2 regions of the Rhodococcus sp. PBTS 1 genome follow, and region 2 is predicted to be linked to the other one. Evidence: predicted binding sites of a transcription regulator. Region 2 holds the regulator's gene; the other holds the start of a gene.
What was found. The regulator LexA, encoded in region 2, represses DNA repair genes until DNA is damaged. The targets are predictions, from matches to a motif close to CGAACANNTGTTCG.
Positions count from the first base shown of each region.

Region 1: the regulator LexA is predicted to act here: its motif matches at 2,796-2,809, upstream of A3Q40_RS11920 (HNH endonuclease signature motif containing protein).

Region 1 covers NZ_CP015219.1:2,624,969-2,640,075, reverse strand. The annotation lists gene A3Q40_RS11925 (PIG-L family deacetylase) at 52-870, shown strand; gene A3Q40_RS11920 (HNH endonuclease signature motif containing protein) at 919-2,778, opposite strand; gene A3Q40_RS11915 (glycosyltransferase family 4 protein) at 2,979-4,220, shown strand; gene A3Q40_RS11910 (class I SAM-dependent methyltransferase) at 4,214-4,960, shown strand; gene A3Q40_RS11905 (prenyltransferase) at 4,957-6,054, shown strand; gene A3Q40_RS11900 (class I SAM-dependent methyltransferase) at 6,030-6,674, opposite strand; gene A3Q40_RS11895 (AMP-binding protein) at 6,701-8,119, opposite strand; gene A3Q40_RS11890 (energy-coupling factor transporter transmembrane component T family protein) at 8,085-8,732, opposite strand; gene A3Q40_RS11885 (energy-coupling factor ABC transporter ATP-binding protein) at 8,729-9,409, opposite strand; gene A3Q40_RS11880 (thiolase family protein) at 9,422-10,543, opposite strand; gene A3Q40_RS11875 (biotin transporter BioY) at 10,540-11,121, opposite strand; gene A3Q40_RS11870 (NAD-dependent epimerase/dehydratase family protein) at 11,191-12,177, opposite strand; gene A3Q40_RS11865 (class I SAM-dependent methyltransferase) at 12,243-13,367, shown strand; gene A3Q40_RS11860 (hypothetical protein) at 13,397-13,861, opposite strand; gene A3Q40_RS11855 (Bax inhibitor-1/YccA family protein) at 14,082-14,924, shown strand.
Region 2 covers NZ_CP015219.1:1,601,678-1,616,784, forward strand. The annotation lists gene A3Q40_RS07270 (putative PEP-binding protein) at 1-260, shown strand, start outside; gene A3Q40_RS07275 (uracil-xanthine permease family protein) at 295-1,587, shown strand; gene A3Q40_RS07280 (hypothetical protein) at 1,654-2,070, shown strand; gene A3Q40_RS07285 (acyl-CoA dehydrogenase family protein) at 2,202-3,344, shown strand; gene lexA (transcriptional repressor LexA) at 3,413-4,132, opposite strand; gene A3Q40_RS07295 (hypothetical protein) at 4,439-4,852, shown strand; gene nrdR (transcriptional regulator NrdR) at 4,960-5,436, shown strand; gene hrpA (ATP-dependent RNA helicase HrpA) at 5,444-9,370, opposite strand; gene A3Q40_RS07310 (aminotransferase family protein) at 9,369-10,658, shown strand; gene A3Q40_RS07315 (dihydrofolate reductase family protein) at 10,748-11,320, shown strand; gene A3Q40_RS19750 (hypothetical protein) at 11,289-11,528, opposite strand; gene A3Q40_RS07320 (hypothetical protein) at 11,562-12,254, shown strand; gene A3Q40_RS07325 (PhzF family phenazine biosynthesis protein) at 12,251-12,955, opposite strand; gene A3Q40_RS07330 (DEAD/DEAH box helicase) at 12,987-15,107, opposite strand, start outside.

The DNA of each region.
Region 1 (15,107 bases), 1.0 Mb from region 2:
ACGCCGGGCGGTCGAACCCTCGCCCGCCGTCTGCTGTGCTTCGATGGGGCGATGAGCACGCTGGTGTGTTTCCACGCGCATCCCGACGACGAGGTCTTCGGCACCGGGGGTGTCATGCGGTCCGCATCCGACGCCGGTCACCGGGTGGTACTGGTGACCGCCACCGACGGGGCGCTGGGCGAGGTGCCGGACGGGCTGCTGGACGAGGGCGAGACGCTGGTGCAACGACGGCAGGCCGAGGTGGCGGCCTCGGCTGCGGTGCTCGGGGTGCATCGCGTGGTGAACCTGGGCTACGCGGACTCGGGAATGGCCGGGACGGAAGGCAATACGGCTCCCGGGGCGTTCGCGACGGTGGACGTCGAGGAGGCTGCCGCGACGCTGGCCGAGGTGCTGCGCGAGGAAAGTGCGACCGTGCTGACGGTGTACGACCCGAACGGTGGCTACGGGCATCCGGACCACGTGCAGGTACACCACGTCGGCACCCGGGCGGGTGCCCTCGCCGGAGTGCCGTACGTCTACGAGGCAACCATGAACCGGGACCACATGCGCATGCTGATGGAGGCCAACCCCGCCTGGAACGAGCAGCCGGACGGTGCCGAGGCAGGGCAGACGGGACAGTCGGGCCCGCGTCCGGACGTGGAGGCGTTCGGGCTGCCGGAGTCGGAACTGACCACCGCGGTGGACGTGACGGCCGTGCTCGATGCCAAGCGCGCCGCGATGCAGGTGCACGAGTCGCAGATCGGCGATTTCGGGCCCTTCCTGGCCATGGAGCGTGACGTCCTGGCCGTGGTGTTCGGCACCGAATGGTTCCGTCGCGTCACCCCACCGGCAGCCGTCGGTGCGGCCAGAGAGACGGCGTTGCCGCTCTAGCTGTACGACGGCCGACGATCGACGACGTCGCCTGAGCGCCCTACGTTTCTAGAACGGGGGTGGGGTGTCGTCCGGTGGGATGACCCTGCGGAGTCGGTTGCGGTTTCGCTCCTGTCGGCGGCGGGCGTGTTTCTGCTCGGTGCGTGGAGCGGGTCGTTGGCGTTCTACCGGTTTGGGCGTCAGCCTGCTCGCGGTGGGTGGGTCGCCGAAGACGATGGTGTCCAGTCCGGGGTGGACGTCGTGTCCGGTGAACGCCGGTCCGAGGACGGTGCGCCCGTCGGGGATGGCGATGGTGCGGATCAATCGGCTCGGGTCGGTGGGGTCGGGGTACTGGTCGTCGACGAAGTCGGCGAACGTCTTGAGTAGGTGGTGGAAGCGGCATTTGGCGCCGAGTCCGGTCGCGCTGGTACGCCCGCCCCGCTCGGGGTGGGTGTGGTCGTATTCGGTGATGTGGTCGAGGTCGCCGTCCCACGCTAATCGGTTGCAGCCGGGCCAGGTGCAGAACAGATCCCGCGCACGGATGTACGCATCCAGGGCTGCGGAGGGCCGGTAGGGGTTCGACGGTTGCGTTGCCGGCAGTGGGGTGTCGGTGCCGTCACCCAACGGCCGGATGATCGTGCCGGGGTCGGCGGCGAGGTCGCGGACGTGGGCGCCGGAGACGATGCCGATGCCGGCCAGGAATCCGACGCCGTCGACGAAGTCCATGCCCATGGGTTCCTCGCACCCGCGGGTGTGGTCCACCGCAGCGTCACTGGCGGCCGCATCACGGTCCGCAGAGACGTCGACGCGATCCGGTGACACCGACTGTGCCGCAGCCGTTTCCGACGCAACGGGCTCAGTAGCAACGGTTCCCTGTGCAACGATCTCCGGCGCAACAGTTTCTGCTGCAGCAGGCTCCGACGCAACGGGTTCCGCCGCGGACGGTTCGGTCGTCACCGACGCGGAGGTGTCCACGGCCAGATCCGGTCGGGGGAGGTGCTGCGGTGACCGGCAGACCCTCTCGTTCTCGGGCGCGGGGACGGGGCCGGTGAGGGTGGTGGTGTCGGTGACCAGATGGATCACGATGCGGGGCGCGGTCGCCGCGAACTTGGTCAGGTCGATGTTCTTGTAGCGGCAGTCGGTGATGGGGCGGTCGCAGTCGCACCCGAATCCGGTTCGGGTGATCAACGCGTAATGCGCATCGGAGGCCCGCGCGGCCTTGGATCGGGTGTCCTTCGGGCACACCTGCGCGGCCAACCGTCGCACGGCCGCGTGGAGCGCGACGATGTCCTCCGCCGGCCGGGTGTCCGTCGCCGACGCCAAACCGTCACGGCCCATCTCGACGGTGAACTCCCGATTCCGCTTCGCCTTCTCCCGCCGGGCTCGGACGGCATCGGGATCACGGCGGTCGACCATCGTGTCGACCATGGCCTCCATCCGCGCCGGCGACCACGACCCCGCTCTGCGGAGAGCACGGGCGATGTCGGCGTCGACCAACGCGGCGTAGCACTGCCCTTCGATGAGTTCGGTGCGGGAGACGATGGTGCGGATGTGATGCGGGGTGACGACCCCGTCCCGCAGGCATTCCGCCACCCGAGGGAGGCGGTCGCGGAGGGCGACGGCGTCGGTGAGCAGGGTGCGGGCAGCCCCCTGTGTGATCGACAACGTGGTGGCGATGGTGGCGGCGCAGCGGGTGAACGCGTCGAGCTCACGCCGGTCCTCGTCCTCGAACGGTTCCACCAGTTCGGCGTGCATCGCGGCGGCGAGCTGGTACTCGAACCACTTCAGGTAGGCCACCCCCGCCGTCGCGTGGACCAGCGCGTCCAGCGCCTGCGGGGAGGGGAGGTCGGTGGTGGCGGGCAGGCCGAGCGCGGCGTGATCGAGCGCCGCCCACGGAACGGCACCTGCCCCCACCTGCACACTGCCCATGCCTTCGACCCCCCAGTCGCTCGTATGTTCGAGTGTATCGGCACCCACCGACAGAGTCGACGACACGCACGCACGAACCCGGCGACGACCGGAAAGTCCCGGAGGCCGGGGTGAGTGCGCGATCGGTCCGTGCTCGGGTGGTAGACAAGTCGCACACCGGACATGGACGTGCCGGTGCACCACGACGGTCGGGGAGGCTCGTGCGCATCGCTCTGCTGTCGTACCGGAGCAAGCCCCACGTGGGTGGTCAGGGCGTGTACGTCGCTCGGCTCGGCAAGGCGCTCATCGATGCCGGCCACACCGTCGAGGTGTTCTCGGGGCAGCCCTACCCCGTGCTCGACCCCCGGATCACGCTGACCCGCGTTCCCAGCCTCGATCTGTATCGCGAACCGGACCCGTTCCGCACGCCCCGGCCCTCCGAGATCCGGGACTGGATCGACGTGCTCGAGGTCCTGACCATGTGGACCGCGGGCTTCCCCGAGCCCCTCACGTTCGGCCTGCGGGCGGCCCGTCTCCTCCGGCGTCGCGCGGCGGATTTCGATGTGGTGCACGACAATCAGTCGCTGAGCTACGGACTGCTGCGCCTCCGGCGACCCTGGGTGGCGACGATTCATCACCCGATCACCCGCGATCGAGACCTGGACCTCGCCGCCGCGTCCTGGCGGCGTCGAATCACGCTGCGGCGGTGGTACGGATTCCTCGCGATGCAGCGGCGAGTCGCGCGTCGGGTCGGACACGTGATCACGGTGTCGCGAAGCTCGGCCGACGACATCGTCGACGCGTTCGGGGTGCGAGAGAACGTGGTGTCGGTGATTCCGCTGGGGGTCGACACCACCGTGTTCCGGCCCCGCGGGGAGCGGGTACCGGGACGGATCGTCGCCGTCGCCAGCGCCGACGTCGCCCTGAAAGGCGTCCGGCACCTGCTCGAGGCCGTGGCGAAACTGCGCACCGAACGTGACGTCACCGTCGACCTGGTGTCGACCATCGATCCGGCGGGCCCGACGCGTCGCACCATCGAGCGGCTGGGGTTGGGCGACGCGGTGACCGTCCACGCCGGCCTGACCGACGAGGAACTCGCGACCGTCCTGGCGGGGGCCGAGGTGGCGTGCGTTCCGTCCCTGTACGAGGGTTTCTCGCTGCCGACCGTCGAAGCCATGTCCTGCGGTACGCCCCTGGTGGTGAGTCGCACGGGGGCGATTCCCGAGGTGGTCGGACCGGACGGGGAGTGCGCCGACCTCGTCGAGCCGGGGGACAGCGAGGCGCTCGCCGCGGCGCTGGCCGCCGCACTGGACGACCCCGACCGTCGCGTCGCCATGGGGCAGCGCGGTCGAGCGCGAGCGGAATCGACGTTCTCGTGGCCGGCGGTCGCCGCCGCCACGGTGGAGGTCTATCGCGCGGCGATCGCCGCGCAGCACGAGAGGGAGCGACGCCGCACATGTTGACGATGGACTTCGACCGACTCGGCTTCGGTGCCGGTGACCGGGTGATCGACATCGGGTGCGGCCTCGGTCGGCACTCGTACGAGCTCTACCGACGCGGTGCGCACGTCGTGGCGTTCGATCAGAACGCGGCGGAGCTCGACGAGGTGAAGGTCATGTTCGGCGCGATGGAGGCCGAAGGGCAGGTGCCCGCATCGGCCTCCGCGGAGACGGTGGTGGGAGACGCGCTCGCCCTGCCGTTCCCGGACGGTCACTTCGACGGCGTCGTCGTCTCCGAAATGCTCGAACACATTCCGAACGATCGCGCCGCCATCGCCGAGATCGCCCGCGTCGTCCGGCCGGGCGGCACCGTGGCGGTCAGCGTGCCTCGGTGGCTGCCCGAACGCATCTGCTGGGCGCTGTCCGACGAGTACCACGCGAACGAGGGCGGCCACGTCCGCATCTACCGGGCGAGCGACCTGCGCAAGGCTCTGAGCGACGCCGGCTTGGAGGTCACGCACACGCACCACGCCCACGCACTGCACGCTCCCTACTGGTGGCTCAAGTGCGCGGTGGGTGTGAACGAGAACGACAACCGACTCGTGCGCTCCTACCACTCGATGTTGGTGTGGGACATGATGAAAGCCCCCGCGGCGACGCGCTGGGCGGAGCGCCTGCTCGACCCGGTGATCGGCAAGTCGGTGGTGATCTACCTCCGCAAGCCGCCGGCCCCGCAGGCCGACGGAGACGAGGCGGCGTCGTGAGCCGGCCGACCCCCGACGTTCCCGCCGTCCCCGGGGTGCTCACGGCCGAGCAGTGTCGTGACACCGCCGAATCCATTGCCGCAGTCCAGCTCCGGTCGGGTGTCATCCCCTGGTCGCCCGCGGGCCACGAGGACCCATGGGACCACGTGGAGGCGGCGATGGCGCTGTCGGCGGCCGGTTTCACCGAGGAAGCCGACGCCGCCTACGAGTGGTGTCGGCGCACGCAGCGCGAGGACGGGTCCTGGCCGCTGCAGACCCGCGCCGGCGTCGTGGAGGACGCGGGCTCGGACACCAACTTCTGCGCGTACGTCGCGGTCGGAGTGTGGCATCACTTCCTGGTGACGGGCGACGACGCGTTCGCGCTCGCGCTGTGGCCCACCGTGCAGCGGGCCGTCGACTTCGTGCTGTCGCTCCAGACCGACCGGGGGGAGATCGGCTGGGCGGCCGGGCCCAACGGACCGAACGTCGACGCCCTGCTCACCGGCAACGCCAGCATCCACCACAGTCTGCGCTGCGCTCTGGCGCTCGCCGCGTACATCGGTGACCCGCAACCGGATTGGGAGGTCGCCGTCGGCCGGCTCGGTCACGTCCTGCGGCACCATCCCGACGCCTTCGTGCCGAAGACGACGTACGCGATGGACTGGTACTACCCGATCCTGGGTGGCGCGGTGCGCGGACCGGAGGCCCGGCGCCGCATCGGCGCTCGGTGGTCCGACTTCGTGGTGGAGGGCCTCGGCATCCGATGCGTCGACGACCGGCCGTGGGTCACCGGAGCCGAGACGTGTGAGTTGGTCCTGACCCTCGATGCGCTCGGCGACGACGACGCCGCGCTCGAATTGTTCGGCGCCATGCAGCATCTGCGCGACGACGACGGGGCGTACTGGACCGGCCTCGTCTACGCCGACGGCAAGCGATGGCCGGTCGAACGGACCACGTGGACGGCCGGCGCGGTCATCCTCGCCGCGGACGCGCTCGCCCGCGCCACCCCGGCGTCGGGCATCTTCCGCGGCGACGACCTCCCCACCGGGTTGTCCGGGGCGCACCGTCGGTGCGGGTGCGCTGGGGAGTCCTACCCCGCGGGCGTGCCCGGCTGACCGTCGGTGCGCACCAGTACCCGCAGCGACCCGACGGCGCGCACGTCGGTGAACTGCCCACTGGCGCGGGCGCGTTCGTAGATCAGGAACGGCGGGCGTCCGCCGTCGGCGGGGTCGGGGAAGACGTCGTGGATGACGAGCGCTCCGCCCGGCTGCACCCACCGCGCCCAGCCCTCGTAGTCCGTCGACGCGGCGGCCTCGGTGTGGCCGCCGTCGACGAACAGGAACGTCAGTGGCGTGCGCCAGAACGACGCGACGTCGGCCGACCGGCCGACGACGGCCACCACCACGTCTTCGAGATCGGCGTCGGCGACCGTGCGGCGGAAGGCCCCGAGCGTGTCGAGCTTGCCCACGGCCGGATCGACCAGGGACCGGTCGTGGTACTCCCACCCCTCCTGATGCTCCTCCGACCCGCGATGGTGGTCCACGGTGACGATGCGTCCGCCCGTCGCGCGGGCCGCCGCGCCCAGATAGATCGTCGACTTGCCGCAGTACGTCCCGATCTCGACACCGACACCGCCACCGAGGAATTCGCGCGCCGCGGCGTGCAGGGCGAGGCCCTCGTCGTCGGGCATGAACCCGCGCGCCGCGCGGGCGTGGCGGAGGAGGTCGGACGGCATCTCGGCGTCGGGCGCCGCGGTCGGGGTCACTCGCTCAGCCTATCGATCAGCGCCAGCACCGCGGGCCGGTCCAGCTTCCCGCGCGGTGTGCGGGGGAGCGCGTCGGTCACGACCACTCGGGTCGGTCGCGACGGCACGTCCAACGACTCTCGGAGGTGTCGCCACAGTGCGGCGCGATCGACCGGTCCGTCCGCGACGATCGCTGCCACCGGAACCGCCCCCATCCGGGGGTGCGGCGCACCTACGCAGGCCGCCTCGACGACCCCGGCGTGCGAGAGCAGCGCCCGTTCGACGTCCGCGGGCTCGACCTTCAACGCCCCACGCGAGATGGTGTCCGACACGCGACCGGACAGGAACAGCCAGCCGTCCTCGACGCGGCCGCGGTCGCCGACGTCGAACCAGCCACCGACGGGACCGCCCACGGGAAGCGACGAGTCGTCGGTGAGGTAGCCGTCGAACACCATGTCGCTGCGCACGTGCACCACGCCGTCGGCGACCCGCACGTCGACGCCCGAGACCACCCGTCCCGACGACCCGACCGGGACCGCCTCGTCCGAGGCCGCGATTGACACCAAGGACAGTTCGGAGGCCCCGTAGAAGTGCACGATGCGCGCACCGGGGAGTCGAGCGGCGAGCGACGCACGCGCCGGTTCCGGCCAGAACGCCCCGGACGACAACACTTCTCGGACCGACCGCAGTGGGCCGCCGAGTCCGGCGACGACGTCGACGGCCAGGGTGGGCACCGTGTAGAGGTGGGTCGGATCGGCGCCCCCGCCGGGGGACAGTGGGCGCAGGTCCACCGCCGCCCCGCGGCCCAGCGCGTGCACCACCCCGTACAGGAAGTGCGTGTGGTCGAGCACGCCGGGCGTCGCGACGCGCGACTCGGCGTCGATCGTGAACTCCTCGTCGCTGCGATCGAGCGTGCGCGACCAGGACGACCGGGACCGCACGAACACCTTCGGCCGGCCCGACGTTCCCGACGTCAGCCCCGCCAGCAGCTCCGCGCTCTCGTCGACCGAGGAGAGCGTGACGCCCCGGCCCCGCGCCGCATCCGACGGCGTCACCAGCGGACCGGCGTACCCGAGCCGTCGCAGGCGCGCGTGCAGGCGCCGCGCGGCCACCACCTCCCGCGGCCCACCGACGGACAACACCGAGGCCAGGCGATCCGCGGTCAGGTGCCGATGCAGCAGCAGGACCGACGACCCGGCCCGGATCGCACCCACCACCGCCGCCACCGACCCGACGTCCGACGACGGCAACACCGCGGTACGTCGGTGGCCGACCCACCTCGCCGCGAGACGGCCCGACGCCTCCCACAGCTCGCGGTACGTCGTCGACCCCGCCGCATCCACCACGGCCACCGCGTCGGGCCGGTTCCGCGCCCACCGCCCGATGCGGGCGTCGATCGGCTCACCGATCACCGTCGTCCCCGTCCCCGTCGTCATGGTCGTTCTCGACGCCGTCGTCCACGCCTCTCGCGACGAGGCTGTCGCCCAGGGCATCGGCCGTCCGCAACGCCCGCACCACGACGGGCGTGGCCAGCGCCGCGATCGACCACTGCAGACCGCGCGCCTTCCGCGCCTCCGACACCTCCCGGACGATGTCGGTGAGCACCGGCACCAGGCGGATGGTGAGCGCGAGCAGCAATCCGACCCGATCGGGGTCGACGCCGACCCGGCGCAGCGGCCCGAGCGCTCGGCCGACGGTGTCGAGCATCGCGGTGACTCTAGTGGTCAGCGTCACCAGCCCCGCGGCCCCGACGGTCACCAGGAGGACGCCGCACACGACGGTCGCGCGGGCGGGCGTGGTCAGCCACACCTGGAACGCCGCGATGATCAGGATCATCCACAGCAGCGGCCGCAGCTGCGCGACGAGGACGCGTGGACCGAACCCCGCCACGGCGTACGCGGCGGTCACCCCCGCGAGCGCGACGGCGACGTCGACGGGCCGGCGGACGAGGATCAGGATCGCGATCACCGCGGCCATGAGCAGCAGCAGTTTGACCCCTGCGGGCAGGCGGTGCAGGAGAGACGTGCCCGGCCGGTACAGGCCGATCATTCGAGCAGGCCCCGGTACGCCGGTATCGCCTCCGCCGGGGGTCCGTCGAACGCGATGCCCCCGTCGTGCACGACGACGACGCGATCGAAGCCGGCGAGCAGATCGAGGTGATGGGTCACCACGACGAGCTGCAGGTCGAGATCGGCCAACACGCGGCCCACCAGTCGCGTGTTGCGCAGGTCGAGCAGGGTGGTGGGCTCGTCCGCCACCAGGATCTCCGGTCGGCGGATCACCACGGCGCCGATGGCCAGCATCTGCTTCTGCCCGCCGGAGAGCAGGTGGGCGGGGTGATCGGCGTGTCCGGCCAGGCCGAATCGCTCGAGCGTCTCGGCGACACGGTCGGCGACCTCGGCCTTCGACGCGCCGCTGCGGCGCAGCGAGAACGCGAGGTCCTCCGCGACGGTCGGCATGACGATCTGGTTGTCGGGGTCGGTGAAGACGAAGCCCACCCGTCGCCTGACCGCGGCCCCCTTCTTCGCCACGTCGAGTCCGTCGACCACCACGCGTCCCGACGTCGGTGTCACCAGGCCGTTGATCATGCGGGCGAGCGTCGACTTGCCCGACCCGTTGGAGCCGACGATGCCGATGCGCCGCTCGGTGAGCGTCAGCGTCACCTCGCGCAGCACGGGCCGGTCGCCGTAGCCGTGCCGGACGTTCTCGAACCGGATCTCGCTCATGCCGTGTCCCCGTCACGCGTCGATTCTCTCGACGACCATGGCGATGCCCTGGCCGCCGCCGATCGCGCAGGCCGCCAGCCCGAGCGCCGAGGGGAGTCCGTCGCCACGCGTCATACGAGCAGCCAACCGCACGAGCAGCAGCGCCCCCGACGCGCCCCACGGATGACCCAGCGCGATCGCGCCGCCGCCCTGACACACGCGGTCCGGATCGAGGCCCGCCCGATCGATCACGGCGAGGGCGACCGAGGCGAAGGCCTCGGTGATCTCGATCGTGCCGACGTCGTCGACCGTGCAGCCGGCCCGTCGCAACGCCGCGTCGATCGCCGGCACCGGCGCCAGGCCGGGCAGCGCCGGGTCCGCACCGGCGACGGCCCACGAGCGCACCGCCAGGCACGGGCCCTCGGCCCGATCGCGCGTCGTCACGGCCAGCACCGCGGCGCCGTCCGAGATCCCGCAGGAGTTGCCCGCCGTCGCCGTCCCGCCCTCGCCGAACGCGGCGGGCAGTCGGGCCAGCCGCTCCGCGGTCAGTCCCGCACGGATGCGGCGGTCCCGCGTCTCGCCGCGCACCGGCACGATCTCGGCGGAGAAATTCGCGGCCGCGGCCAGACTGTGCGAGCGGGCCGCGTACGCGTCCTGCTGCGCGCGGGTGATGCCCAGGACACGGGCCAGATCGTCGGCCGCGGGACCCATGTCGGGGTCGGGCGTTCCGGCCGGGGTGAACGGCGCGCGGGTGTACCGCGTCGGAGGTTCGTCGCCGACCGGCGGTCGGAAGCGCCACGGGGCGGAGCTCGCCGACTCGACGCCGCCGGCGAGAACGAGGTCCGCATCACCGGCCCGGACCCGCGACGCCGCCTGCCCGACGGCGTCCAGTCCCGATCCGCACTGCCGGTCCACCGTGACTCCCGGGACGCGATGGCCGAGGCCGGCCTGCAGAGCGGCGACGCGGGCGACGTCGCCGCCGGGCCCGAGGCAGTTGCCGAGCACGACGTCGTCGATCGGGCCGAGGTGCGCCACCCGGCCGACCACGTCGTCGATCACCGCCGCGGCCAGATCGGCCGCGGTGACATCGCGGAACGCATGACCCGCGATGCCGACGGGGGTGCGACGCGCGGCGAGAAGGACGGGGTCGCTCACACCGCGGTCGTCGTGCGTCGCGGCGCGATCAGACCCGGGTAGGCGCGGTGCACACCCTTGGCGACCACGGTGGCGACGACGACCTTGATCAGGTCGCCGGGGATGTAGGCGCCGGTGGAGGCGATGGCCGCGCCGACGCCGAGATCGGTGCGCAGGAGAAGTCCGAGAACACCGAAGACGTAGATGACGACGATGCCACCGACGGCGTTGACGGCCAGCCCGGCCCACAACGGGTACCGGGGAACGATCAGCCGGGTCGCGGCACCGATGACGAACGCACCGACGACCCAGCCGACGAGATAACCGACCGTCGGCCCGGCGAAGACGCCCAGTCCGCCGCGGCCTCCGGAGAGCAGGGGCAGGCCGAGCGCGACGAGGGCGAGCAGCACGAGGACGGCGCCGGCGCCCTTGCGTGCCCCGAGCACCGCGCCGGCGAGGATCACGCCGAGCGTCTGCAGCGTGATCGGGACGCCGCTGATGCCGACGGTGATGGCGCCCGGGAGTCCCAGGGCCGCGATGAGGGCGGCGAACACGGCGATCTGCGCGAGGTCACGGGCGGTCGAGCGGGACGAGGACACCGGGGCTCCTGTGGTGGTCGACGGACGACTTGAACGGTGTTCAAGTCGGCTCAACCTAGCAGGACCCGATCAGAGCGATGCGACGAGTTCGTCCAACGTGGCCTTGGAGGAGTACCGCGGATGCCACCCCAGCTCGCGCTTGGCCTTCGAGGTGTCCATTACCACGGACGTCCGGGCGACGTGAATCCACTCGACCAACGACGGAACGAACGGCAGTCGTCGCAGCGTCGCCGAGGCCGCGGTGCCCAGCACGGCCGGGACCCGGACCGGTATCGCGCCGAGAGCGGAGGCGACCGTCGACAACGTCACCGTCCCGTCACCGGCGATGTTGAACGCGCCCGGCTCGGCGTCGGTGGTGACGGTGACGGCGATCGCCGCCGCGACGTCGTCGTGATGAACCAGTTGCAGCGGGTGGCCCGGATCGGGGAAGACGGGCCCCGGGACCTTGCCGACCAGCGTTCCGAGCGGGCCCGGCAGCGCGGACGCGAGCTGCCGCCACGGCATCGAGTCCGCGAGTGCCGGTGCCTTCGGGCCCGCGACGATGCACGGTCGGAGCACGAAGACCTCGAGGTCGGACCCGCCCGTCACCTCGGTGAGCACTCGTTCGAGTTCGGCCTTCTGCTCGGAGTAGTAGTGCTCCGCGGACCCGCGCGTGGGAGTGTCCTCGGTGAGCGGGGTGCGGTTGTCCGGGTGGTAGCCGTACGCGGCCACCGACGAGGTGTAGACCAGACGCGTCGGGCGCGGCGCCGCCACCGTCGCCTCGAAGACGTTCCGAGTGCCCTCGAGGTTGATGCGGGCGCTCTCGGTACGCGAGCCCATGATGAGGAACGCGAGATGCACGACGACGTCCGCGTCGGCCACGAAATCCTCGACCGCCGCACGGTCGAGGATGTCGCCCTGGCGGTACTCCGTCTTGGTCCACCCGTGCGCAGCCGGGTCGAACGGTCGACGGGCCATGCCCAGGATCCGCTCGACACCCGGGTCGCGCTCGAGTGCGTCGACGGTCGAGATCCCGATCTCGCCGGTCGGTCCGGTGACGGCCACGGTGATTCCCATCACCGAGACATGCCCCCTCACGAGCCGGTTCAAGCCGGGCGATCCCGAGTGCGAGGATCGCAGTCATGACAGACGTCGCGGAGGTCCTCGCGTCCCTGCGTCGGGCACCCGACGTCGAGGCCGACAATCTGACCGCCGTCGATGCGTCCGATCGCCTGATCCTCACCGAGGCCGACGCGGCGCTCGCCGAGGTGGACGGCGACCGCGTGGCGGTGATCGGCGATCGGTACGGGGCCCTGACCCTCGGCGCCGCGGCCGCACACGGACTCACCGGAATGCGGGTGCATCAGGATCCGATCACCGGCGAGCAGGCGACGGCGCGCAACGCCGCCCGGCTGGGTTTGGCGTCGGCGTACCGCAGTCACGGACTCGACGAGGCGCTGGTGCGGGGTGCACGCGTGGTCCTGCTGCAGTTGCCGCGCAGCCTCGCCGAGCTGACCGAGATCGCGGAAACCGTGGCGCGCTGGGCCGACCCGGCGGTGACGGTGTACTCCGCGGGCCGGCTCAAGCACATGTCACGGTCGATGAACGACGTGCTCGCGCGCAGCTTCGGCGAGGTGATCGCCACCCGCGCCGCCCAGAAGTCGCGCGGACTGATCGCGCGCGGACCGGTGCGCACGGACCCGCCGACGTACCCCGCCCGCACGACGGTGCCCGAACTCGGGCTGACCGTCGTTGCCCACGGCGCCGTCTTCGCCAGCGGCGCCCTCGACCGCGGCACCCGCGTGCTCCTGCGACACGTCGATCGCATCGCGCCGGACGCCCGCCGGGTGGTCGACCTCGGCTGCGGCACCGGGCTGCTCGCGATCGCGGCCGCCCGCGCTCGGCCGAACGCGGAGGTGATCGCGAGCGACCGGTCCGCCGCCGCCGTGGCGTCCGCGCGGGCGACCGCCGACCTGGCGGGGGTGACCCTCACCGTGCGACGCGAGGACGCCCTCGCCGACGAGCCCGACGCCGGTGTCGACGTGGTGCTGTGCAACCCGCCGTTCCACGAGCACACGGCCGTCCACACCGGCGGCGCGGAGAAACTCGTCCGCGCCGCCGCGCGGGTCCTGCGGCCGGGTGGGGAGATGTGGACCGTTTACAACGGTCACCTGCACTACCGAGGGTTGTTGGCGCGCACCGTCGGTCCGACGGAGATCGTGGACCGAACCCCGAAATTCGTCGTCACGCGGAGCGTGCGGGTGTGACGGTCACGCGGAGCGTGCGGGTGTGACGGTCACTCGAAGAAGGACCCCGCGTCCTCGGGGGTGCCGTCGATCTGTCCTCGGTGCGACGCCGAGTTCTCCACCACGACGCCGTCGACGATCTCGGCGTCCTTCTCCGGATCCGCCGCGTCGGTCCCGTCGTCTCTTGCGATGTAGTCGTTCTCGTCGGGACTGTCCACGACGCGGTCGACGAGGTCCTCGGTCAGGTCGTCGTCGGGCGTTGCCGCGACGGGGACGTCGGGTGCGTCCTCGGGTTGGACGTCGGGGACCTCCTCGGCGAGCTTCTGGTCGAGGGACTCGCCGTCGCGCGCCTCGCGTTCCGTGGTGCCGAACTTGTCCGCCTCGGCCCAGGAGTCCGGCGGGGTCACCACGTCGTCGACGTCGTCGGTTCCGCGCACTTCGTCGGAATCCAGGCTCTCGCTCGGATCGAGGGTGTCGCCCGGGCCGTCTTCGATGCCGCCGTCTTCGATACTCATTCCCGTTCTGTTTCCGGTCGGCCGAGGGGCGAAACCCACGCCCCACTCGGGCTTCGACACGCCTCGGCGGGCCACGCCCTAGTACAGTCCGTTTTGTCCGATCGATGTCCGGCCGCCGGGAACTCTCCGGCGGGGCCGGGCGTTGAACGGTTCGACAGGCGACCGACACCGCCGCCGACGGCGAGCGGAGTCGATCCACACACGAAAGGGATGAGACACGGTGCGCACTTCCAGCAACCCGGTGTTCCGCAATCTGCCCAAGCAGACGGGGGGCGGGTACGCCTCCTTCGGTTCGGCCGCCGCCGGTGCCGGAGCGGCCACCCAGCAGTTCGGTCAGCCGGCCCCGCAGCCGTACACCACCGCGGATTCGCAGCGGGCCATGACGATCGACGACGTGGTCACCAAGACCGGTGTCACGCTCGGCGTCCTCACCGTGACGGCGATCATCTCCTACGTCATGGCGAGCAACAATCCGAGTCTGGCCCCGATGTTCGTCATCGGCGGCGGCCTGATCGGGTTCGTCCTGGTCCTCGTGGCCACCTTCGGTCGCAAGATGGACAACCCGGCGATCGTGCTCGCCTACGCGGCCTTCGAGGGCTTCTTCCTCGGTGCGCTGTCGCTGATGTTCACCTCGATCCAGTTCGGCGGCGTCGGAGGCAGCGCACTCATCGCGCAGGCGGTGCTCGGCACGTTCGGTGTGTTCTTCGGCATGCTGGTCGTCTACAAGACCGGTGCCATCCGCGTCACGCCCCGCCTGACCCGCATGGTCGTCGGCGCTCTCATCGGCGTCGTCGTGCTCATGCTCGGCAACCTGATCGCGTCGTTCTTCACCCCCGGCGGCCTCGGCCTGCGCGACGGCGGCACTCTCGCGATCATCTTCAGCCTCGTCTGCATCGGTATCGCCGCGTTCAGCTTCCTGCTGGACTTCGATCAGGCGGACCAGCTCATCCGCGCCCAGGCTCCGGCCAAGGCGGCCTGGGGTGTGGCCCTCGGCCTCACCATCACCCTGGTCTGGCTCTACATCGAGATCCTGCGCCTGCTGAGCTACTTCCAGAACGACTAGCTCCACACGCACACCAGCCCCCGACCTCGTGGTCGGGGGCTGGTGTCGTTCGGGGGGTGTCGTTCCGGGGGTGTGGTTCCGGGGGAGGAGCAAGCCGGGCGACGGCGATGCCCGAGCCGTGGGCTCGACTCGCGCACCGGCGCCGGGTGCTAGCGGGGCACCTGAGCCTCACCATTCCCGGTC
Region 2 (15,107 bases):
TCGCCCGCGCCGCCGAGGCCGGAGCTGCCGCGGGCAAGCCGGTGGGCGTCTGCGGTGAGGCCGCCGCGGACCCGCTGCTCGCCTGCGTCCTGGTCGGGTTCGGCGTCACCAGCCTGTCGGCGGCGTCGGCCGCGGTGGCCGGAGTCGGTGCTCGGCTGGGGCAGGTCACGCTCGAACAGTGCCGCGAGGCCGCCCGCGCGGTCCTCGGCACCGCAGGACCCCTGGAGGCGCGGGAGGCGGCGTCGGCCGTCCTGGGCTGAGCCCGGGGGCCGGTCCGTGTCATCATGACGACTCGTGACCGCACCCCGCGCCTCGTCGCGCTCCCGCCTCGTCCCCCGGTGGACCCTGCACGGTGACGGCCGGAGCGTGGCCGCCGACGGTGTCGTCGCCCCCGACGAACGTCTGTCCTGGCCGCGCACCGTCGGCATCGGCATGCAGCACGTCGTCGCGATGTTCGGTGCGACGCTGCTCGTGCCGACCATCACCGGCTTCCCGGTCACCACGACGCTGTTCTTCTCCGGCCTCGGCACCGCGCTGTTCCTGCTGATCACGCGGGGCCGGGTACCGAGCTACCTCGGCTCGTCGTTCGCCTTCATCGCGCCGCTAGCCGCCACCGCGGGCGACGGTCCGGCGGCCCAGCTCGGTGCCGTGCTGGTCGTCGGTGTCGCTCTCGCCGCCGTCGGCGTGCTGGTCAAGGTGGCCGGGAGTCGTGCGCTCGACGCCGCCATGCCGCCCCTGCTCACCGGCGCCATCGTCGCGCTGATCGGACTCAATCTCGCCGGCACCGCCGTGACGTCCTACGAGTCGCAGCCGCTGGTCGCCACCGTCACCCTCGTGGCGATCCTGCTGGTCACCGTGGCCGTCCCCGGCTTGATCGGGAGGCTCGGCATCCTGGTCGGCGTCGTCGTCGGCTGGGTCTTCGGCGCACTGACCGGCGCGCTCGATCCGGCCCGGGTCGACGCGCTGCGGGAGGCCGCGTGGGTCGGCGTCCCGACCTTCACCGGGCCGTCGTTCCAGCTCTCCGCCGTGCTGGTCGCCCTGCCCGTCGTCGTGGTCCTGGTCGCCGAGAACGTCGGTCACGTCAAGGCGGTCGCCGCCATGACCGGCCGCTCCCTCGACGACGTCGCCGGCGATGCCCTCGTGGCCGACGGCGTCGCCACCGCGCTCGCCGGCGCCGGTGGCGGTTCGGGCACGACGACCTACGCCGAGAACATCGGCGTCATGGCCGCCACCCGCGTGTACTCGACGGCCGCCTACTGGGTCGCGGCCGCGACGGCGCTGGTCCTGGCCTTCTCGCCGAAGTTCGGTGCCCTGGTCTTCACTGTGCCCGGCGGCGTCATCGGCGGCGCGACCCTGGTGCTCTACGGGCTCATCGGGCTGCTCGGCGTGCGGATCTGGCAGGAGGCGAACGTCGACTTCACCCGGCCCGTCAACCTGATGGTCGCCGCGGCCGCGCTGGTCGCCGGGATCGGCGATCTGACGCTGACCATCGGGTCCGTCGAGCTCGGCGGCATCGTCTGGGGGTCGGTGGGGATCCTGGTGGGCTACCCGATCCTGCGCGCGTTGGCGGGGCGCACCGTCCGCTGAGTCGTGAGACCGTGAGGTATGGACTCGGAACGGATCGGTCTCTCCGGGCTCGACCCGATGCGTCCGGTGAGCGTCGCGCCCGAGGAATGGCCGTCGACGCCGGCGTGGAAATCCGCCCTGTCCGCCGTCGTCCCGGTCGCGATCGTCGGGCTCGCGTGGCTCGGTCCGACTGCGGTCGGACTGATCCTCGGGGTCGGGGCGATGGTCGTCGGCCTGATGCTGAGCGTCGTCGGGGCGCGTCGGGTGCTGCGGGAGAACGCCGGGCGGCGGGTGCCGTGGTGGCGTGAGCCACCGGTCAGGCGCCGCGATCGCGACCTGGTGCAGAGTGCGGCGGGGTCGTGTGCCGCCGTCGCCGCGGGCGGGCTCGTTCGGGCGACCGGGTCGTGGTGGTTCCTTCTCGCGGCGGCTCCGGTCGTCCTGCCCGACGTGGTCCTGCACGCCCGGCACAATCGAGCCGTCCGCCGCGAGAATCGTGTGCAGTAATCCGCGCTGGACGCCGATATCTGCACACGATCCGGTCGGCGGTGGTCACCGAACGCGCTCGCACAGGTCATCGACGCCCTTCGTGCTCCGACCTACCGTGAAGTGGTAACTCACGTCACACGAGGAGAGTCATGAAGCGCACGTTGTTCGAGCCCGAGCACGATCTGTTCCGCAGCTCGTACAAGAAGTTCCTCGAGCAGCACGTCGCACCGCATCACGCGGAGTGGGAAGAGCAGAACATCGTCGACCGCGGCGTGTGGGTCGAGGCCGGCAAGCAGGGCTTCCTGGGCATGGCCGTGCCGGAGGAGTACGGCGGCGGCGGCGTGAAGGACTTCCGCTACAACGCGATCGTCACCGAGGAGACCACGTTCGGCGGCTACAGCGGCATCGGGTTCACCCTGCACAACGACGTCGTCGCGCCCTACCTGATCGAGCTCACCAACGAGGAGCAGAAGCAGCGCTGGCTGCCCGGATTCTGCTCGGGCGAGCTCATCACCGCCATCGCGATGACCGAGCCCGGCACCGGCAGCGACCTGCAGGGCATCAAGACGCGCGCCGTCCGCGACGGTGACGACTGGGTGCTCAACGGCTCGAAGACGTTCATCACCAACGGCATCAACGCCGACCTGGTCCTCGTCGTGGCCTGCACCGATCCCGAGAAGGGCGCCCAGGGATTCAGCATCTTCGGCGTCGAGCGCGACATGCCCGGGTTCGAGCGGGGCCGCAACCTCGACAAGATCGGCATGAAGGCCCAGGACACGGCCGAGCTCAGCTTCACCGACGTCCGGGTGCCGGCGGCGAACATGCTGGGCGAGGAGGGGATGGGCTTCATCTACCTCATGCAGAACCTTCCGCAGGAGCGGCTGTCCATCGCCGTGGTCGCGGCCGCTGCCATCGAGCGCTCGATCGAGATGACGGTGCAGTACTGCAAGGACCGCAAGGCTTTCGGCAAGCCGATCGGGAAGTTCCAGAACACCCGGTTCGTCCTGGCCGAGTGCGCCACCGAGGCCACTGCTGTCCGCATCATGGTGGACAAGTACATCGAGCAGCTCAACGCGGGCGAGCTCACCGTGCAGGAAGCCGCTATGGCCAAGTGGTGGACCACGGAGAACCAGGTCAAGATCATCGACCGGTGCCTGCAGCTCCACGGTGGATACGGCTACATGAAGGAATACCCGATCGCCAAGGCGTACATGGACTCTCGCGTGCAGACCATCTACGGCGGCACCACGGAGATCATGAAGGAGATCATCGGGCGGGGCCTGGATCTCTGACCCTCGCGGACGAACGACGAGAGCCGGCACCGAGAACGGTGCCGGCTCTCGCCGTCGTCGGGGGACGATCAGAGCTTGCGCATCACGGTGACGACCTTGCCGAGGATCACGGCGTCGTTGCCGGGAATGGGTTCGAAGAGCGGGTTGTGGGGGAGCAGCCACACGTCGCCGCCGGTGCGCTTGAACGTCTTGACCGTGGCCTCGCCGTCGATCATGGCGGCGACGATGTCTCCGTTGTCCGCGACGTTCTGCTGCCGGACGACCACCCAGTCACCGTCGCAGATCGCCGCGTCGATCATGGACTCGCCGACCACCCGCAGCAAGAAGAGCGAACCGGAGCCGACCAGTTCGCGCGGGAGGGGGAACACCTCTTCGACGGCTTGCTCGGCCAGGATGGGACCGCCGGCTGCGATGCGCCCGAGAACCGGGACGAAGGTGGGCGCGGGCAGGGCGTCCGACTCGGCGCCGGCGTCGCGGGCGGCGGGCTCGACGGTGGGGGCGTCGCCCGTCGAGGCCACCTCGTCCGGCCGTCCGTTCTCGCCCGGCAGGCGGACGTCGACCGCGCGGGGCCGGTTCGGGTCGCGGCGCAGGAAGCCCTTCTTCTCGAGCGTCCGTAGTTGGTGCGCGACCGAGGAGGTCGAGGTCAGGCCCACGGCGTCGCCGATCTCGCGGATGCTCGGCGGGTAACCACGCTCGGTGACGGAGGCCCGGATGACCTCGAGAACGCGACGTTGCCGCTCGGTCAGGCCGGAATCGGTACTCGTGGCGGACGAGCTCTCGTCGGTCATGCTGTGAACCTCCATCGGTGGCCGGCCCGGGGCGGGCGGGTGCTGCTGGGCGCGCCGGACGGTGGTGCGGATGGGGCGTCTGGTGCCCCGGTGTCCGATGCGACGTCGTGAGTAGAAGTTAGACCGGATTCGATCGGTGATCAAACACCTGTTCGATCCGTGTCGCGATTTCGTGGACTGTGTCGGACCGCCCTGCTATACATCGAACATGCGTTCCTTCGAACGCGTGGTCGAACGGAATGGCCGAACGCCGGTGGGTGTTCTGCTCGCCGGGGGACCACCGCCTACCCACGAGGAGTGGTTGTCGTGATCAGTACCGAACTGCAGACCGTTCGCGGCGCTCGAGTCGGAGCGACCTCTCGCCCGTCCGTCGATCGCTGGACCTGCGACGACGAGTCCTACTGGGGTTCCGTGGCCACGGCCGAGCGCGCCGCGGCCCCCGCGCCGCGTCGGTCTGCTCCCGTACGCCGTCGTGCCGTCTCGCGCGACGTGCGTCGCCCGCACGCCGGCGCGGTCGAGTACGTCGGCCACTCGGTCGGGGTGTCGCGTGCACCGCACGTGTCTCGGCCGGTCCGGGGTCTCGCGTCGGTCGCCGCTGTGGTTCTGGTCACAGCGGCAACGGCCCTCGGGCTCGTCGGAGTGGCCAACCTGCGGGCCGCCGACGTTCCGCCGCAGCCGACCGTCGTGGAGCAACTCGACCTCGGCGTGTCCCCGCGCTGATCGATCGTGGCACGGCCCTCGGTAGGCTGGTGCGCGGCGTCGGCGACGACGTCGCACCGTCCGTACGGAACGGAATCGTCCCGTGAGCACCGAGGGGTCACCGCCACATGCACTGCCCGTTCTGCCGTCACCCCGACTCGCGCGTGGTCGATTCTCGTGAGGCGGACGAGGGGCAGGCGATCCGCCGTCGGCGGTCGTGTCCCGAGTGCGGTCGCCGGTTCACCACCGTCGAGACGGCGGTGCTGTCCGTGGTCAAGCGGAGCGGCGTCAGCGAACCCTTCAGTCGTGACAAGGTGATCAAGGGTGTGCGTCGCGCGTGCCAGGGCCGCGACGTCGACAACGATGCTCTCGTCCTCCTCGCGCAGCAGGTCGAGGACACCGTCCGCGCCTCTGGCTCCGCGGAGATCCCCAGCAACGAGGTCGGACTCGCCATCCTCGGTCCGCTGCGCGACCTGGACGAGGTGGCCTACCTGCGTTTCGCGTCGGTCTACCGCTCGTTCAGCAGCGCCGAGGACTTCGAACGCGAGATCGACGAACTTCGCCGGCATCAGCGGGGCGAGGACACGGTGTCGAGCACGGCCTGAGCCGACGTCAGCGCCGCGCCGTGCGCACGGCGTCGATTGCTTTCAGGACCCGTTTCTCGGACACCGGGTAGGCAGTGCCGAGGGCCTGCGCGAACAGGTTGACCCGCAGTTCCTCGATCATCCACGCGATCTCCCGCACGTCGTCACCGGATCGGCGGGCCGACGGCAGGCTTTGGAGAAGTGCGTCGTACGCGGCGTAGACACGATCGAGGGCGTCCATACCCGCAGCGTCTCGGGTCGCGCTCGACGGCAACGCGTCCAGCCGACGCCGCGCAGCCTCGAGGTAGCGCGGCAGATGGGGCAGGTGCGCCGTGCCCGTCTCGAAGACGAAGCCAGGGAAGATCAGGGCGTCCAGTTGCGCCCGCACGTCCTCGGCAGGGTCGCCGCTCGATTCCTCGAGTGCCAGTCGGACCGCTGTGGCCGCCGCGAGGACGGGTTCGACCAGCCGCAGGACCGCGGCCGTCCGTGACGCGAGGTCACGGCGGACGGCCGACTCGAGGGCGGCGAACGCGTCCGGCGAGGACACGGGACCGCCGTGCGCGGACATCAGATCGTCGACGGCCAACGCGCGACAGTCGTCGAGCAGGGCCTCGATGCTGCCGTGCGGGTTCTGGCCGAGGTGCAGCCGCGCCGCCGGTGAGCGACCGGCCAGGAGGGACTTTGTCGAGACCGGGATCGCGTCGAGCAGCAGCCGCCGCGTCCCCTCCCGCATGGCCGCACGCTGTTCGGCCGCCGACCCGAGCACGCGGACGGCCACACCACCGCTCTCGGCCACCAGCGCCGGGTAGCCGGTGACGGCGCGGCCCTGCACGGTGCGGGTCACCGTCGGCTCGAGAGTGCCGATCGTCTCGGACGTCCACCGGCGGACGGGGCCCTTTTCGGTGTCCTTGGCCGCCGCCGACACGGCGGTGGCCGCGGCGCGTCCCAGCCTGGCCTTCAACGCCGACAACGACGGTCCGCGACCCAGCTCGGTGGTGCCGTCGACGATCCGGAACGTCATGCGCAGGTGCCGGGGCAGCGCGTCGGGGGAGAAGTCCTCGGCCGCGATCGGGACACCACCCATGCGGGTGAGCTCGCGCGAGAGCGCCGTCGTGAGCGGTTCGGTGCGAGGTCGCATGGCGGCGACGGCGGCCGCGGCGTGATCGGGCGCGGGAACCACGGTGCGGCGCAGGTCCTTCGGCAGCGTCTTGATCAGTGCGGTGACGAGATCGAGGCGCATGCCGGGGACCAGCCAGTCGAAGCCGACGTCGGCGACCTGCGGCAACTGGTCGACCGGGATGTGGACGGTCACGCCGTCGTCGTCTCGGCCCGGCTCGAACTGATAGGTCAACGGGAACTGCCGCTCGCCCTGGCGCCACGCGTCGGGGAAGTCGCCGCCGGTGACCGCGGCGGCAGCCGGAGTGACGACGGTCGCGCGGTCGAAGTCGAGCAGGTCCGGCGTCGCGCGGGACGCCTTCTTCCACCACCGATCGAAGTGACGCGCCGAGACCACGTCGGCGGGCACGCGCTCGTCGTAGAACGCGTACAGGGCGTCGTCGTCGACCACGATGTCGCGGCGTCGGGCACGCGACTCCAATTCCTCGGCGTCGCTACGTAATTGCTGGTTATGGTGGAAGAAGCGGTGGTGCGTGCGCCACTCGCCCTGGACCAGGGCGTGACGCAGGAACAGGTCGCGAGAGACCTCCGCGTCGATCGACCCGTAGGACACCGGCCGCTTGGCCACCAGCGGTACGCCGTAGAGCGTCACCCGCTCGTAGGCGACGGCGGCTTCGCGTTTGGTTGACCAGTGCGGTTCGGAGTACTGCCGCTTGAGCAGGTGGGGGGCGAGTTTCTCCGCCCACTCGGGCTCGATGCGCGCGGCCATGCGCGCCCAGAGCCGGCTGGTCTCCACCAGCTCGGCCGCCATCACCCACCGCGGTGGCTTCTTCGACAGCGACGAGCCGGGGAAGATCGCGAAGGTCGAGCCGCGTGCCCCGAGGAAGTCGCGCTTGTCGCCCTCCCGTAATCCGATGTGCGACAACAGGCCCGACAGCAGCGCCTGATGGATCGTGGCGTCCGACGCCGGGGTGTGCGCGTCGTGATCGGGCACGGTCCACCCCATGCCGCGGGCGATCTGCCGGAGCTGGCCGTGCAGGTCCTGCCACTCGCGAATGCGCAGGTAGTGCAGGAACTCGGTGCGACACAGCCGCCGGAACTGGTTGGAGGACAACGCCCGTCGCTGCTCGCCGAGGTAGGTCCAGAGTTCCCGGAGGGCGAGGAAGTCCGACCCCTCGACCGCGAAGCGCCGGTGCATCTCGTCGGCCGCCTGCTGGTGCTCGGCAGGACGCTCGCGCACGTCCTGGATGGACAGCGCCGCCACGATGACCAGCATTTCCGGCAGGCACCCGGAGCGGTGGGCTTCCACCAGCATGCGCGCCATCCGCGGATCGACCGGGAGGCCGGCGAGTTCACGTCCGAGGGCGGTGAGGCGGGGCCCGTCGTGCTCCCCGGAGTGCGGGGTGGTGTCCAGGGCGCCGAGTTCGGTGAGCAGTCCGAGTCCGTCGCGGACGCTGCGTGGATCGGGCGGTTCGACGAACGGGAATTTCTCCACCGCCCCGAGGCCGAGCGAGGCCATCTGCAGGATGACCGACGCCAGGTTGGTGCGCAGGATCTCCGGATCGGTGAAGTCCGGACGCGCGTCGAAGTCTTCTTCCGAGTACAGCCGGATGCAGATGCCGTCGGCGACGCGGCCGCAGCGTCCTGCGCGCTGGCGGGCCGAGGCCTTCGAGATCGGCTCGATGGGGAGCCGCTGCACTTTGGTGCGCAGCGAATAACGGGAGATGCGCGCGGTGCCGGGGTCGACGACGTAGCGGATGCCGGGGACGGTCAGTGACGTCTCGGCGACGTTGGTGGCCAGGACGATGCGTCGACCGGAGTGTCGCTCGAACACGCGATGCTGCTCGGCGGCCGACAATCGGGCGTAGAGGGGAAGAACCTCCACGCCCCGCAGGCGACGGTCCTTCAACGCGTCGGCAGTGTCGCGGATCTCCCGCTCACCGGAGAGGAAGACGAGGATGTCGCCCTCGGGCTCGCGGAGCAGCTCGTCGACGGCGTCGCACGTGGCGTCGACCGGATCGCGATCGACGGTCTCGTCGTCGCGGTCCACGGTGAGGGGGCGGTAGCGCATCTCGACGGGGAAGGTGCGCCCGGAGACCTCGACGATGGGCGCGTCTTCGCCGTCGACGGCGAAGTGACGGGCAAACCGCTCCGGATCGATGGTCGCCGACGTCACGATCACCTTGAGCTCGGGGCGCTGCGGAAGCAGGCGAGCCAGGTAGCCCAGGAGGAAGTCGATGTTCAGGCTGCGTTCGTGCGCCTCGTCGATGATGATGGTGTCGTATCGACGCAGCATGCGGTCGCGCTGGATCTCCGCGAGCAGGATGCCGTCCGTCATGAGCTTGATCAGCGTGTCGTCGCTCGAGCGATCCGTGAACCGGACCGTGTAGCCGACGGCCTCGCCGATCTCCTGGCCCAGTTCCTCCGCGATCCGCTCGGCGACCGTCCGGGCGGCGAGCCGACGCGGCTGCGTGTGGCCGATGGTGCCGAGCACGCCGCGGCCCAGCTCCAGGCAGATCTTGGGAATCTGCGTGGTCTTGCCGGAGCCGGTCTCGCCGGCGACGATCACCACCTGGGTCTCGGCGATGGCGGCGGCGATGTCCTCGCGCCGGGCCGTGACCGGGAGGAACTCCGGGTACTCGAGCGCCGGGACGGCCGCACGCCGATTCCGCACCCGCACCTCGGCGCGATCGATGTCGGCGGAGATCTTCGCGAGGTCCTCGGGACGCCGACTGCGTCCGAGACGCCGGCCGAGTCGGTGGGCGTCGGTGTGAGTGAGTCCGGCGAGGCGCGCGGTGAGGTCACTGCGCGTGGGGGAGGTGGAGGCAGGTGTCGACATGGCTGAGTCCAGCGTATCGGGCCGGTCTACGCTGACCGACGTGACCGATCACAGCTCAGCGTTCTGGCACGGCTTCTCCGACATGCACGCGGTCGAATCGGGCGGGCGCTACGTCGTCGCTCGGGGCGAGGGCGCGCGGATCTGGGACACGGACGGACGCGAGTACCTCGACGGCACCGCCGGACTGTGGTTCACCAACGTCGGCCACGGCCGGACCGAGATCGCGGACGCCGTCGCGCGTCAGCTGAGCACCCTCGCGCACTACTCCACCTTCGGGGACGTCACTCCCGACGTGACGCTCGACCTCGCGGATCGTCTGGCCGAGATCGCGCCGGTGCCGGGGAGCAAGATCTTCTTCACCTCGGGCGGATCGGACTCGATCGACACCGCGGCCAAGCTGGCGCGCCGGTACTGGCACCAGGTCGGCCGACCGGGCAAGTCGGTGGTGGTCGGTCGACAGAAGGCGTATCACGGCATGCACGTCGCCGGCACCGCGCTGTCCGGACTTCCGCTCAACCGGGAGAACTACGGCGAGCTCATGACCGACGCCCGCACCGTGGCGTGGGACGACGCCAAGGAACTGCTGGCGCTCATCGAGAAAGAGGGCGCCGACACCATCGCGGCGTTCTTCGCGGAGCCGATCATCGGCGCCGGTGGCGTCTACCTCCCGCCCGCGGGCTACCTCCACGAGGTGCGGCAGATCTGCCGCGACCACGACATCCTGTTCGTCGCCGACGAGGTGGTGACCGGCTTCGGACGCATCGGCGATGCCTGGTTCGCCTCGTCGAAGTTCGAGCTCGAGCCCGATCTGGTGACCACCGCCAAGGGTCTGACCTCGGGCTACGTGCCCATGGGCGCGGTGTTCGTGGCGCCCTGGATCGCGGCGCCGTTCTACGAGGGCGGCTCGTGGTGGCGGCACGGCTACACGTACGGCGGACACGCGGGCGCGGCGGCCGCGGCCCTCGCCAACCTCGACATCATCGTCCGCGAAGATCTCCTGTCGCATGCGTCGCGGCTGGAGGCGTCGCTGCATCGGCATCTCGCGCCGCTCGCCGAGCACGACCTGGTCGGTGAAGTGCGTAGCGGCATGGGCGCCGTCGCCGCCGTGCAGTTCGCGGACCCGACGTACGCCATGCCGTTCGTGAAGACCCTCCGCCGCGAGGGTGTCTCGGCGCGGGCGGCGGGGAACGGTGCGATTCAGTTCTCGCCGGCGTTCGTCATGACCGACGAGCAGGTGGAGGAGATGGCGGCGGCCACCGCGCGGGCACTGGACGCCACGGTCGGCTGAGCGTGTCCGGAGCGGGCGAAAAGTCGTCGCGCCGCCGTCGGTCGATCTCGTAGCGTGGCGGGCCCACCCCGGTCGAGAGAGGTTCGCCAGTGCGAGAACTGATCTACTACGTCGCCACGAGTCTCGACGGGTTCATCGCCGCCCCCGACGGCACGTGGGGCGCGTTCGCCGACGAGGGCGACCACATGGCGGTGCTCTTCGACGAGTACGCGGACATGCTGCCCGGTCACGTCCGCGCGGCGCTCGGCATCAACGCCGACCCCACGCTCGTCGACACCGTGATCATGGGGTGGAACACGTACACCCCGGCGCTCGACGCGGGCATCGACAGCCCGTATCCGCACCTGCGGCAGATCGTCGCGTCCCGTTCGCGGGTGTCGACCTCGCCCGACGTCGCGGTGACGGCCGACCCCGTGGCGACTGTGCGGGATCTCCGCCGCGAGGGCGAAGGTGGCATCTACCTCGCGGGTGGGGGAGCGCTCGCCGGCACGCTGATCGACGAGATCGATCGCCTGATCCTGAAGCTGAACCCGGTGGTGCTGGGGGAGGGAATGCCGCTGTTCGGCGGCGCGCCCTACGCCGATCGGCGGTTCCGGCCGACCCGCACGCGCACGTTCGACTCGGGGGTCGTCATCGCCGAGTACGTCCGCGCCGACGTGTGACAGGGTCGTCCGGCGCCGCGGCGGTGGCCACCGCCAGTCGCTGGTGGAGCCGCTCGCGGATCTCGTCGGGCTCGTAGTCCCGACGCCGTCGCTCCGACCGTGCGACGACGACGCCCGTGGCGGCGACACCGACGGCGCCCGCGAGACCGGCGAACTTCAGCCAGGTCCGTGGTGAACCGAACCGGGACGATCCGCGAGACGAGGGCATGGTCGCACCCTAGTGGCCACTAGGCTTCCCTGCGTGAACGCCTCGGGACCGTCGTCGGTGGATCTGGATACGGCCGTGGACCTGACCCGAACGGGCGACCTGTGGATCTTCCGTGGCCGCTCGGCTGCGGACCGCGCGATCCAGACCCTCACCAACAGTCCGGTGAACCACGTGGGCATGGCCGTCGTCCTCGACGATCTGCCGCCGCTGATGTGGCACGCGGAATTGGGACAGTCCCTGCCGGACATGTGGACCGGGAAGCACCAACGCGGCGTGCAACTGCACGATCTGCGGGCTGCCGTGGAGCAGTGGGGGCGTCGCTACGACCAGCGGGCGTGGTTCCGCCAGCTGCAGACACCGGTCACGCGGGCGCAGGAGGACGCGCTCATGCGGACGATCGCGCGCCTGGACGGCACGGCGTTCCCCACGACGGCGAAGCTCGCCGGGCGGTGGTTCGCCGGTCGCCTCCCGGCCGTGGGCCGCGGGGACGACCGCGGCCTCGAGACGATGTACTGCGCGGAGGTGGTGGCCATGACCTACGAGGCCATGGGTCTGCTCACCGCGCGAGAATCGCCGACGCCGCTGAAACCCTTCGACAAGCTGGGCCTGAAACCGCCTCGGCGGCGGGCGAACTGGTACGACCCCGGCCGCTTCTGGAGCGGGGATCACCTGCCGTTGGCCGAGGGCGTGACCCTGGGCCGCGAGATCGCGGTGAGGCTCGACTAGACCGGCTGTGATTCCTCGTCGGGCACCGACCGTGTGTTCTCGGCTGCCACCCGACCGCCGAGGTCGATCCACCCGTCGTCGCCGAGGGTGGTGATCAGCTGCGATCCGCGGCCCTGCTCGATGTGCAGGCTCCGGCGGAGGTGGGCGGTGATGCGCAACGCGGCCGCGCCCGTCGCCTCGTCCTCCGCGATACCCATGTCGGGAGCGAACATTCGAGATCGGATGCGCCCGGCCGCTTCGTCGACCCAGGCCCAGACGTAGTGTTGGCCGTCCGTGTAGCGGGTGGGATCGACGGCCAGAACGGCGTCGACGGTCGAGAACTGCTCGATCTCGAACTCCGGCGCCCAGTCGGCACGCGCACGGACCGACACCTGGTCACCGTCGACGCGGACCGCGACCGAACCGGCGGGCACGACGAGGGCGGTGACGGGCGTTCCGCGCCGGGCGAGCCAGGCCGCCGTCCCCACCGTCGGGTGTCCCGCGAAGGGCAGTTCCGCGGCGGGGGTGTGGATGCGGACGGCCGTCGACTCGGTCGGTGCACTCGGCACGTCCACGAACACCGTCTCGCTGTAGTTCAGGCGACGAGCCAACTCCTGACGTGCCGACGGCGCCACGGCGGCGGCGTCGACGATGCCCAGCGGATTACCGTGTCGGCCCTCGGGATCGGTGAAGACTCGGACCACGTGGACGTCGATCGCCATGGTGCGATGCTAGGTCCGGGCCACGCGTGACTCAACCGGCCCGCACGACCATGTCCTCGAACACGACCTCGCCGGTCGCGTCCGATTCGGGCACGTCGACGCGGGCGATCAGGGCCCAGCCGTGGTCGCCCTCGGGGTCGTCGATCACCTGGCGCGCCGTCGTGCCGTCGGCGTCGGTGACCAGTGAGAACAATTGCGGCCCACGGGCGTTCGGGCCCGTCCCGATCTCGCCGTACTCGGCGAAGTACTCCGCGAGATCGTCGGCCCACTCGACGTCGTCTCCGAGTTCGTCCAGCTCGGCCCACCGGCGGCGCGCCGCGAGATCGATGCGCTTGAACAGGGCGTTGCGGACCATCACCCGGAACGCACGCACGTTCGCCGAGATCGGCTTGGGAGTGTCTGCGCCGTACGGCACCACCGGTGCGTCGCCGTCCGTCGGCTGCGGGTCGGTGAGGTTCTCCCACTCGTCGAGCAGGCTGGAATCGACCTGGCGGACCGTCTCGCCGAGCCACTCGGTGATGTCGTGCACCTCGTCGGACCGGACCTCCGGCGGCACGGTCTGACGTAGCGCGCGGTACGCGTCGGCGAGGTAACGCAGGACGGAACCCTCGGAGCGGGAGAGGCCGTATCGGGAGATCACGTCGGAGAACGTCATGGCGCGCTCGACCATCTCGCGCACCACGGATTTCGGCGACAGCGCGAATTCCGACAACCACGGATGACCCGCACGGTAGACCTCGAACGCCGGCCGCAGCACGTCGTCGAGCGGCTTGGGCCAGGTGATCTCCTCGAGGAGCTCCATCCGCTCCTCGTACTCGAGGCCGTCCGCCTTCATCTGGGCAACGGCCTCACCGCGCGCCGCGTGCTGCTGCGCCCAGAGAATTTGGCGCGGATCGTCGAGCGTCGCCTCGATGACGGAGACGACGTCGAGGGCATAGGTGGGCTGTTCGCGGTCCAGCAGTTCGAACGCGGCCAGCGCGAACGTCGACAGCGGTTGGTTCAGCGCGAAGTCGCGCTGAAGGTCCACGGTGAGGCGGGCCCGCCGACCCTCGTCGTCCGGCTCGTCGAGTTGCTCGACGATGCCGGCGTCCCGCAGCCCGCGGTAGAGCCGCACCGCCTGGAGAATGTGTCGGCGCTGCGCTGCGCGCGTCTCGTGGTTGTCCTCGAGGAGATGCCGCATGGCGTCGAAACAGCTTCCGGGCCGAGCGATCACGTTCAGCAGCATCGAGTTGTTCACCCGGAACCGTGACACGAGCGGCTCGGGACTCGCGGCGACCAAACGCTCGAAACTCGGCTTGCCCCAGGAGACGAACCCCTCGGGAGCCTTCTTGCGCTGAATCCGCTTGAGCTTCTTCGGGTCGTCGCCCGCCTTCGCCACCAGGCGCGCGTTCTCGATGTCGTGCTCGGGCGCCTGCACCATCACCGTGCCGAGCGTGTCGTACCCGGCCCGACCGGCGCGACCGGCGATCTGGTGGAACTCGCGCGCCCGTAGCTGACGGGTCCGAACGCCGTCGTACTTGGTCAGACCGGTGAGCAGCACCGTGCGAATCGGCACGTTGATGCCGACACCGAGGGTGTCCGTTCCGCAGATCACGGCGAGCAGACCGTCCTGCGCGAGTTTCTCGACCAGCCGCCGGTATCGGGGGAGCATGCCGGCGTGGTGCACGCCGATGCCGTGACGCACCAAGCGGGACAGCGTCTTTCCGAATCCCGTGGTGAATCGGAACCCACCGATCGCCTCGGCGATCGCGGCCTTGGTCTCCTTGGTCGAGACCTGGATCGACGTCAGTGCCTGGGCGCGCTCGAGCGCCGCCGCCTGCGTGAAGTGGACGACGTAGACGGGCGCGAGGTGCGTCGACACCAGTTCCTCGATGGTCTCGACGATCGGGGTGAGGCGGTACGAGAACACCAGGGGGACAGGCCGTTCGGATCCCTCGACGACGGAGGTCGGCCGACCGGTCCGTCGGGTGAGATCGTCGCGGAAGAAGGACACGTCGCCGAGCGTGGCCGACATGAGCAGAAACTGGGCGTGGGGGAGTTCGAGCAGCGGGACCTGCCACGCCCATCCGCGGTCGGGCTCGGAGTAGTAGTGGAACTCGTCCATGATCACCTGGCCGATGGAGGAGTCGGCTCCCTCGCGCAGCGCCATGTT